3 regions of the Streptomyces sp. JLBG701 genome follow, and region 1 is predicted to be linked to each of the others. Evidence: riboswitches for the same ligand, from Rfam matches in the RefSeq annotation. Region 1 holds a riboswitch; each other region holds the start of a gene.
The links. Region 1 has a riboswitch for cyclic di-AMP ahead of AC5DRG_RS38900 (M23 family metallopeptidase). Riboswitches for the same ligand answer to the same signal wherever they lie in the genome.
Positions count from the first base shown of each region.

Region 2: linked by a shared signal. The riboswitch ahead of AC5DRG_RS21435 (transglycosylase family protein) and the one ahead of AC5DRG_RS38900 (M23 family metallopeptidase) in region 1 are both predicted to bind cyclic di-AMP.
Region 3: linked by a shared signal. The riboswitch ahead of AC5DRG_RS31465 (transglycosylase SLT domain-containing protein) and the one ahead of AC5DRG_RS38900 (M23 family metallopeptidase) in region 1 are both predicted to bind cyclic di-AMP.

Region 1 is NZ_CM178588.1:8,435,006-8,438,273, forward strand. Features, by position in the region: gene AC5DRG_RS38890 (M16 family metallopeptidase) at 1-195, shown strand, start outside; gene AC5DRG_RS38895 (M16 family metallopeptidase) at 192-1,580, shown strand; cyclic di-AMP (ydaO/yuaA leader) riboswitch at 1,796-1,963, shown strand; gene AC5DRG_RS38900 (M23 family metallopeptidase) at 1,977-2,741, shown strand; gene AC5DRG_RS38905 (GntR family transcriptional regulator) at 2,928-3,268, shown strand, end outside.
Region 2 is NZ_CM178588.1:4,686,371-4,689,638, forward strand. Features, by position in the region: gene eno (phosphopyruvate hydratase) at 1-783, opposite strand, end outside; gene AC5DRG_RS21435 (transglycosylase family protein) at 1,096-1,776, opposite strand; cyclic di-AMP (ydaO/yuaA leader) riboswitch at 1,780-1,966, opposite strand; gene AC5DRG_RS21440 (transglycosylase family protein) at 2,164-3,090, opposite strand.
Region 3 is NZ_CM178588.1:6,786,681-6,789,948, forward strand. Features, by position in the region: gene AC5DRG_RS31460 (HAD family hydrolase) at 1-554, shown strand, start outside; gene AC5DRG_RS31465 (transglycosylase SLT domain-containing protein) at 689-1,171, opposite strand; cyclic di-AMP (ydaO/yuaA leader) riboswitch at 1,175-1,354, opposite strand; gene AC5DRG_RS31470 (CocE/NonD family hydrolase) at 1,634-3,268, opposite strand, start outside.

The DNA of each region.
Region 1 (3,268 bases):
GTCCAGCGCGTCCTCGACGTGACGGCCGAGGAGGTCCAGCAGGTCGCCAAGGCGCGCCTGCGCCCGGACAACCGCGCGGTGCTCGTCTACGAGCCGGTCGCCGGAGAGGCGGCCGAGGACGCGGATCCCCCCGAAGACCCCGAGGCCGAGGCCACGGTCGAGGCCGGCGACAAGAACGAGGAGGCGGCCAAGTGACCGAGCTCGCCACGATGGAGTTCCACTCCCAGCCGCAGGCCGGCGAGGCAAGGCCGTGGGCGTTCCCGGCGCCGGAGCGCGGGACGCTCGACAACGGCCTGACCGTGCTGCGCTGCCACCGCCCCGGTCAGCAGGTCGTCGCCGTTGAGGTCCTCCTGGACGCGCCCCTGGACGCCGAGCCGGCCGGTCTGGACGGCGTTGGCACGATCATGGCGCGTGCCTTCTCCGAGGGCACGGACAAGCACACCGCGGAGGAGTTCGCCGCCGAGCTGGAGCGCTGCGGGGCCACGCTTGACGCGCACGCCGACCACCCCGGCGTACGGCTGAGCCTCGAAGTGCCGGCCTCGCGCCTCGCCAAGGCGCTCGGGCTGCTCGCCGACGCCCTCAGGGCGCCCGCGTTCGCGGACAGCGAGGTCGAGCGGCTCGTCGACAACCGTCTCGACGAGATCCCGCACGAGCTGGCCAACCCCTCCCGCCGCGCGGCCAAGGAGCTCTACAAGGAGCTGTTCCCGGCCACCGCGCGCATGTCACGCGCGCGTCAGGGCACCGAGGAGACGGTCCGGAACATCGACTCGGCGGCGGTACGCGCCTTCTACGAGAAGCACGTCCGGCCCGCCACGGCCACCGCCGTGGTCGTCGGCGACCTCACCGGGATCGACCTCGACGAGCTGCTCGGCGACACGATCGGCTCCTGGACGGGCTCCAGCGCCGAGCCGCTGCCCGTGCCGCCGGTGACCGCCGACGACACCGGCCGCGTCGTCATCGTGGACCGCCCCGGTGCCGTCCAGACGCAGCTGCTCATCGGCCGCGTCGGCGCCGACCGGCACGACCGCGTGTGGCCCGCCCAGGTGCTCGGCACGTACTGCCTGGGCGGCACCCTCACCTCCCGCCTGGACCGCGTCCTGCGCGAGGAGAAGGGCTACACCTACGGCGTACGGGCGTTCGGGCAGGTCCTCAGGGCCGCCCCGGACGGCACAGGAGCCGCGATGCTCGCCATCAGCGGCTCCGTCGACACCCCGAACACCGGCCCGGCCCTGGACGACCTCTGGACGGTGCTGCGCACGCTCGCCGCCGAGGGACTCACCGACGCCGAGCGCGACATCGCCGTCCAGAACCTCGTCGGCGTGGCGCCGCTCAAGTACGAGACCGCCGCGGCCGTCGCGAGCACGCTGGCCGACCAGGTCGAGCAGTACCTGCCCGACGACTACCAGGCGACGCTGTACCGGCAGCTCGCCGCCACCGGCACCGTGGAGGCCACGGCGGCGGCCGTGAGCGCCTTCCCGGTGAACCGCCTGGTGACGATCCTCGTCGGTGACGCGGCGCAGATCGCGGAGCCGGTCGAGGCGCTCGGAATCGGCGAAGTCACCGTCGTTCCGGCCGAGTAGAGAGCCGACCAGCGGCACGCGCGTACCGACACGCGTACAGGGGCCCTGGTGACTGAAGAGTCACCAGGGCCCCTTTATGTCCGAATTGAGGGAGAGGTTGCCTGTCTGCCCTGTGGCATGCGCTACAAATCGCTTGATCCGTTTGGGGATTGAAAGATGTCCCGTTTAGCGTCGTCCGGGCTGTCCGTCAGGCACTGCGCCGCGTCCGCGGCACCGGACAGCCATCGCCGAGTCCCCGTACGGCGCGAGCCAGGGGAGCCGGGGACCCACTCTGTGCAGTCCCTGGGGTGAATCGGACGCCCGCGCGTGCAGCGAGGGGGTCCGTAGGAGACCTTCCTGCTCCGAACCCGTCAGCTAACCCGGTAGGCGAGAAGGAAGGAAAGGACCAGCCACTACATGGCGTTCACCTGCGCCACCGGGAAGCATCGCGCTCCCAGCCGGATGAAGCGCACCACCGCCCGCGCGGCGGGCATCGCGGCCCTCACCACCACCGGCGTCATCGGCACCCTCGCCGCCCCGGCGCTCGCCGCGGAGAACACCGTCGAGCAGACCGGTCTGATCCCGGTCGTCACCATGGGCGACTCGGTCGCCGAGAAGATCGACGACCAGGCCGCCGCCCAGAAGCAGGCCGCCGAGGACGCTGCCGCGCGCGAGAAGGCCGAGAAGGCCGCGCGCAAGAAGGCCGCCGCCAGGGCCAAGGAAGAGCGCGAGGCCAAAGAGCGCGCCGCCCGTGCGGCTGAGCGCAAGCGCCTCAACACCTTCGTCACCCCGGTCGCGAACTCCTACGTCTCGACGGGCTACCAGGCCGGCGGCTCCCTGTGGTCCTCCGGCAGCCACACCGGCATCGACTTCCACGCCGCGACCGGCACCAGCGTCCGCGCGGTCGGCTACGGCACCGTCGTCGAGGCCGGCTGGGGCGGCTCCTACGGCAACAACATCGTGATCAAGATGAATGACGGGACGTACACCCAGTACGGGCACCTGTCGTCCATCGGCGTCTCGGTCGGCCAGCAGGTGACCACGGGCCAGCAGATAGGCCTCTCCGGCGCCACCGGCAACGTCACCGGAGCGCACCTCCACTTCGAGGCCCGTACGACCGCGGAGTACGGCTCGGACATCAACCCGGTCGCCTACCTCCGCTCGCACGGCGTGAACGTCTGACGACCGACCGCTCCGCCCCCTGAAGCCCCGGCCCCCCGCCGGGGCTTTCGGCGTTTCAGGGGCCCCGCTGTCCAAAAAATATCCATGGATTCCGGCCCGCCATCGGAAATTCCCGCTCATTGCAATAGAGTCACTGAACACACGTCAATCGTCGACGTTTCACGGGGATTAAAGCGGAGGTCGGTCATGCGTATTCCGGCGCACTCGGTATGCACGGCGATCCGGGACGACATCGTCGCCGGTGTCTACGAGCGCGGCAGCCGGCTCACCGAGGAACTCCTCGCGCGCCGCTACGGCGTCTCGCGCGTCCCCGTCCGGGAAGCCCTCCGCACGCTGGAGGCCGAGGGCTTCGTGGTGACCCGGCGGCACGCGGGCGCGTGCGTCGCGGAGCCGACCGAGCAGGAGGCCTCCGACCTGCTGGAGATGCGCATGCTCCTGGAGCCGCTCGGCGCCGCCCGGGCCGCCCAGCGGCGCACCGAGGCCCATCTGAAGGTGCTGCGCGGTCTGGTCAGGCTGGGCCAGGAGCG
Region 2 (3,268 bases), 3.7 Mb from region 1:
CTTGCCCTCGAAGAGGTACTTGCCGTCCTTGTAGAACTCGGAGGCGGCGACGTCGAGCGCGAGGGCGACCTGCTCACCGGGAACGTAACCGGCCTGCTTGATGGCCTCGAGGATGAGGTCGAGGGCGGCGCGGTTGGAGTCCAGGTTCGGGGCGAAGCCGCCCTCGTCGCCGAGGCCGGTGGACAGGCCCTTGGACTTCAGCACGCCCTTGAGGGTGTGGTAGACCTCCGTGCCCCAGCGCAGCGCCTCGGAGAAGGACTCCGCGCCGATCGGGGCGATCATGAACTCCTGGATGTCCACGTTGGAGTCGGCGTGCGAGCCGCCGTTCAGGATGTTCATCATCGGAACGGGCAGCAGGTGCGCGTTCGGGCCGCCCAGGTAGCGGAAGAGCGGCAGGTCGCTGGCCTCGGAGGCGGCGTGCGCGACGGCGAGGGAGACGCCGAGGATGGCGTTGGCGCCGAGCGAGCCCTTGTTGTCGGTGGCGTCCAGGTCGAACATCGCCTGGTCGATCAGGCGCTGCTCGGTGGCGTCGTAGCCGACGAGCTCCGGGCCGATCTGCTCGATGACGGCCAGTACGGCCTTCTCGACACCCTTGCCCTGGTAGCGGTTGGGGTCACCGTCGCGGAGCTCGATGGCCTCGAAGGCGCCCGTGGAGGCGCCGGACGGGACGGCGGCACGACCCGTGCTGCCGTCGTCGAGGCCGACCTCGACCTCGACCGTGGGGTTGCCTCGGGAGTCCAGGATTTCCCGGGCTACGACGACGTCGATGGACGGCACGAGCATCTCCTTCTTGGGATGTGACGCGGCTCTGCAAGACCGCGATGGGTTCTGCGAGACCGAGCCTAACCGGCTCCGGGCGATCAGCCACCGCTTGGACCGGCCCCTGGACAGAACCGAGAGTAAATTGTTTCTGAACTGAACAAAGACGGCCGTACAAAGACGGCCGTACAAAGTCGGCGCAAGAAAAAGCCCCGCCCCGGTGCGTACGGGGGAACACGCACCGGAGCGGGGAGCCTCGTGGGGGACGGGGGTGACCCTCACGAGGCCTTCAGTATGAGGACCACGGATGTGAGGGCGCTGTGGTTCAGCTAGGTCTTACTTGAGGTGGAGCTGCTGACCCGGGTAGATGAGGTCGGCGTCCTCGACGATGTCCTTGTTCAGCTTGAACAGCTTCGCCCAGCCGCCCTTGACGTCGTGCTCCTCGGCGATGGAGCTGAGGGTGTCACCCTTGACGACCTTGTACTCGCCGTCACCCTTCTTGACCTTCTTGCCGGTCGGGGTGGTCACGGTCTTCTTGGCGGCCGGGCGCTCGGCGGAGCGGGAGGCCGACTGCTCGGTCGAGCGAGTGGTGGTGCCGGTGCTCGTGTCGGCGGAGGAGCTGGAGCTGCTGCTGCCGGTGTACGAGGCGCTGGACAGGCCGGTGCCACAGGTCGGCCAGGCACCCTTGCCCTGCGCGGCGAGGACCTTCTCGGCTATCTCGATCTGCTGCGCCTTGGTGGCCTGGTCGGCGGTGGAGGCGTAGGCGGAGCCGCCGTACGCGGCCCAGGTGGAGGCCGAGAACTGGAGGCCGCCGTAGTAGCCGTTACCGGTGTTGATGGCCCAGTTGCCGCCGGACTCGCACTGGGCGACGGTGTCCCACTCGGAGGCGGTGGCGGCGGAGGCGGTGCCGGACGCCATCAGCGGCGCAGCGATGGCGACACCGGTCACGCCGGCCAGTGCGGCGACGCGGGTGGCCTTGGACGGGCGACGGTGCTTGCCCTTACCGGAAAACAGCATGGTTGATCCCCTCACCGACGCCTGCGAGGTGAGCTGTCGGGTTCGGGCCGTGTGAGTTGCCCGGCCGCACACCTTTCGATGTACGACTTCACCCCAAGCCGGTTCCGGCCACTGAAGCCTCGAAGGCTTCAACTGCCGGGCCCGGCACTTACCTTGGGTCCCCCGCTCCTGCCTACGGCGCTGTTGAGCGACGACTGTTCCCGTAGGCCGCTGGCAGGACTCGGCGTTGCGGCAGACGGGGCTCGTGTTGACGAGCGGTGACGACCGTAGACAGGCGATCGCCGGAATTTCAAAGACGATCAGGGCTTCTGAGACTCATCCCACACTTTCCCCAAACCGGACATTCAGCGCGAACCATGACGCGAACTCCCGCTGCTTTTAACCCGTTTAGACACCAAGATCGAGGGTCTGACCGGCGAAGATGTGACTCGGGTCGGACCCGATCGCCTTCTTGTTCGCGGCATAGAGCGCACGCCATCCGCCATCGAGGTCAAGGGAGTCGGCGATGGACGCGAGCGAGTCGCCGGCACGGACTGTGTACGACTCACGCGACTCACTGGCGCCGCGATGCCTGCCGGTGCCGAGCGCGCCCGTGTCGACGAGGGCCGAAGAGCCGACACTCTGCTCGAAGTTGCCCGACTCGTCACCCTTCGTCGCACCTGTGGATGAACTGTCCGTTTCCTGAGGAGCGCTCTCGGTGGACGTCGACGCGGACTCGGAAGACGAAGGCGACTTGTCGGACTTGGTGGAGTTGTCCGCGGAGTTGCCCGTGGAGCCGGCGTCGGCGGAAGCGCCCGGGGAGTCGCTTGAGGAGTCGCTGGACGAAGAGGACGTATCAGATGATTTACCGGAGGAGTCGGACAGACCGGAAGAGCTGGACGAATCCGACGAGTCGGACGAGTCCCCCGCGACACCCGTGTCGACATCCGCCGAAGCCGAGTCCTGGCTGAGCCCGTTGAGCAGGCCGCAGGTGGACCACGCGCCCACACCCTGGTCGTCGAGGAGCTTCTCGGCGACGGCTATCTGCTGCGAGCGGCTGGCCAGGTCGGCGCTCGGGGCGTAGTCCAGGCCGCCGTACTCCTCCCAGTTCTCCTGGCTCAGCTGGAGGCCGCCGTAGTACCCGTTGCCCTCGTTGGCACTCCACGCGCCGCCGCTCTCGCACTCCGCGACGCGATCCCACGTGGTGCCGTCGGCGGCGCTCGCCACCGTCGCCCCGAGGAGCGGGATCGCGATGGCGGAGCCGGTGACTCCGGCCGCGACGAGGATGGCGGGGGCCTGACGGGGGCGACGGTGACGACCGTTCCCGGAGAGCATGTGGGGACCTTTCCGGAGGCAACAGTGACCTGCGCGACGGATGAAGCGGGGGCGTCGCACTGGTACGCGAACGTATCTGCAGTCGATCACTTGTCACAAGTTAATGCCGCGAGGATCACGTGAAGATCACAGACTTGAGGGTTTGTCAGGTTTGCGGTGGCGGAGCGGGGCCCTGCGC
Region 3 (3,268 bases), 1.6 Mb from region 1:
TCACCCTGGACCGGGAGTTGGCCGAGACCGCGCTGGGCAAGATCGAGGCCGAGGTCGGGCAGGTGTACGCGGCCGTCGACCAGGACGGCGTCGACGGGCTCACGCTCATCGAACCGGGGTATCTGATGCCCCATCCGACGCTGCCCGCGGTACAGGTCGGGAAGCGTGACGACCTCTGGGGCGAGCCCATCAGCAAGGTCCTGCTGCGCCACCCGTCCCTGTCCGACGACGAGTTGGCGTCGACGGCGCGCGGAGTGGTGGGTTCCCTCGCCACCGTCACGATGTCGGGGCCCGGGACCGTCGAACTCCAGCCATGCGGCATCACCAAGGCGACGGGGCTGGCGCTGGCGGCCCGGCACCTGGGCCTGAGCCCGGACCGGACGATCGCCTTCGGGGACATGCCCAACGACATCCCGATGTTCGACTGGGCCGCCCACGGCGTCGCCATGGCCAACGCCCATCCCGAACTCAAGGCGGTGGCCGACGAGATCACCCTGTCGAACGAGGACGACGGCATCGCCGTAGTCCTGGAAAGACTGTTCCCGCAGCTCTGAAACCCCCGAACCCCCGAAGCCCCGAAGGCCCGAAGGGCCCAAGGGGCGCGGGGAACTGCGCGACCAGCCACGACGAAGCCGCAGACGCAAGACGACACATCCCGGCACCACCCATCGCGGCTCTACCGGCGGAGCTAGTACGCCCCGTAGACGTTGTCGATCGAGCCGTACCGCGCCGCCGCGTAGTTGCAGGCCGCGGTGATGTTCGCGACCGGGTCGTAGGAGTCCCACGACGTGCCGGCCACGTGGTAGGCGTTGAAGGTCGGGTCGATCACCTGGAGCAGGCCCTTGGACGGGGTGCCGGCGGCCGCGTTGGAGTCCCAGTTGTTGATGGCGTACGGGTTGCCCGAGGACTCACGGATGACGTTGCGATAGATGCCGTCGTACGTCCCGGGGATTCCGTTCTGCGCCATGACCTGGAGGGAGGCCCGGATCCAGCCGTCGAGGTTGTTCGCGTATCCCAGCGAGGTGGCCGTGACCGTGGTCGTGGTGGCCGCGGACGCGGTGGTCGCGCCGATGAGCGGGAGGGCCAGTACGGCGGCTCCGGTGCCGAGGACGGCGAGCTTGCGGGCGAGGCGGTTGGGGCGCTTGAGACGGTATTGAGCGGCAGCGGGCATGGCGGATTTCCTCTCCGGCGCCTGCGAGGTGAGCTGTCGGGTGCGGGCTGGGAGGTGCCCGGCCGTGCCGCCGTAGAGCGACACGACTTAACCCCAAGCCGTACCGGTATGTCCGAAGACGTCCGGGTCCGGCGACTTACCTGGGTCCCCCGCTCCTGCCGTGCGAGTGGTCGTCGATGAGTGTGTGGCGAGCGGCGGCAGGATTCGGCGTTCCGCCCGACAGGCCGGGAACGTATGCGACAGCACATGTCCGGAACAAGTACCGGATTCACAGAACATGCCTGTTGACCTTGTTGTGAGGCTTATGCGGTGCTTGATCCTTTGCGGTCGCCAAGCCTCAATTGCCCATCGGCGCAAGGGGAGGGGCGGGTTCCGGTGCATGAAAGCGTGAATGCCCGTGAGTGACCCAACTCACGGGCGTTCGCAAGAGCGGCAAATCGGGCAATGAAGCCCAAGTAGTGGTTAACCGGCTGTCCGTGGGATCCGCTTCTCCCATGTCCGGTGAAAGACGACCTCGCCGCCCTCCGTGCAGACCACCTCGTTGGAGGTGACGAAGGCCGTCGCGTCGCAGGCGATCTCCGAGCGAGTGGTGACCGTCGTGTCCCAGGCCATCTCGGGGCGGTGCAGCCGGATCGACCAGTCCGAGCGGGTGCGGGCCGACAGGGGGTCCGACTCGTTGATCGTGTACGTCTCCAGCGCGTCCTCGGTGAATTCCAGACCGTCGGGGTACACGCGCGTACCGCCGTAGCGCGGGTCGACCTCCAGGCGCCACTCGCCCTTCGCGACATCGCGGACGACCAGTCGCTCGGGGCGCGGTTCGTCCAGCGTGGCCGGGTAGTTCACGCCGATCGGCTCCGCCTCCTCCGGTTCCTCGAAGCGGATCCCCGGCGTCAACTCGTGGTTTCGTACCGGCAGTTCCAGCGCACTGCCCGCCGGATCCAGCGTGAAGCCCGCCGCCGACTCCGGCTGGGGCCAGATCCACGGCCAGTACGCCGAGGAGACCGCGAGGCGGATGCGGTGCCCCGGCGGGAAGACGTGACCGATGCCGTTGAGCTCGAAGGTCACCTCCTCCGTGGCGCCCGGCGGCCACGCCACGGCCCGGTCGCGCCCCTGCCGCGCCGACAGGTTCAGCACACCCCGGGTGACCAGGGTCGACGAGCCGTCCGGCGCCACGTCGCAGACCCGGGCGACCACCTGGCCGCGCCCCACCTCCGACGTCAGCCGCAGCCGCACCCTCGGCCGCCCCAACACCCAGGCCTCCTCCGGCACTTCGAACTCGAAGCAGACCGACCTCGCGTCCTCGTCCCGCTGGTCCGGCGGCAGGTCGCCGTCGTTGCCGAAGGGAAAGAAGCGGCCCGCGTCGACGCCCGTGTGCATGGGGGAACGGACCGGAAGAGGGGCGCCCTGAAGGCCGTACGAGATGGTCGTGACGTTGGGGGAGGGCCAGGCCGGTTCGCCCACCCAGCGGCCCGGGAGGGTCTCGTAGACCGTCGCCGGGGGGTGCGAGTCGCTGATGTACGCGCGCAGGAGGGACTCGGACATGATGCCGGTGTCGATGCCCTTCAGGTGCTGGTCCCACCAGCGCAGGGTCTCCTGGAGGAAGCCGATCGCCGGGCCGGGCGGGAGGCCGCGGTCGGGGTACTGGTGCGACCAGGGGCCGATCAGGCCGCGTACGCGGTCCGGCGGGAGGTGTTCGACCAGGCGCAGGACCGTGTCGCGGTACGGGTCGTGCCAGCCGCCCACGGCCAGGACGGCGGCGTCGATCGCGCCGTAGTCCTCGCAGACGCTGCCGTGGCGCCAGTAGTCGTCCCGCGTCTGGTGGGCCAGCCAGGTGTGCAGGAAGGGGTCCACCCGCTCCAGGCGCTTGAGCCACATGTCGCGCCAGGACTCGCCGACGTAGTGCGGGTCGGGCGGCCGGGACACGAAGGCGAGCATGGTCGCCGCCCACGCGTGCATGTCCACGGCGAGGACGGAACCTCCCGTGTAGTGCACGTCGTTGTCATAGCGGTCGTCCGTCGAGCAGACCGTGACGATCGCCTTGAGCGGCTCGGGCGCGAGGGCCGCGATCTGGAGGGAGTTGAAGCCGCCCCAGGAGAT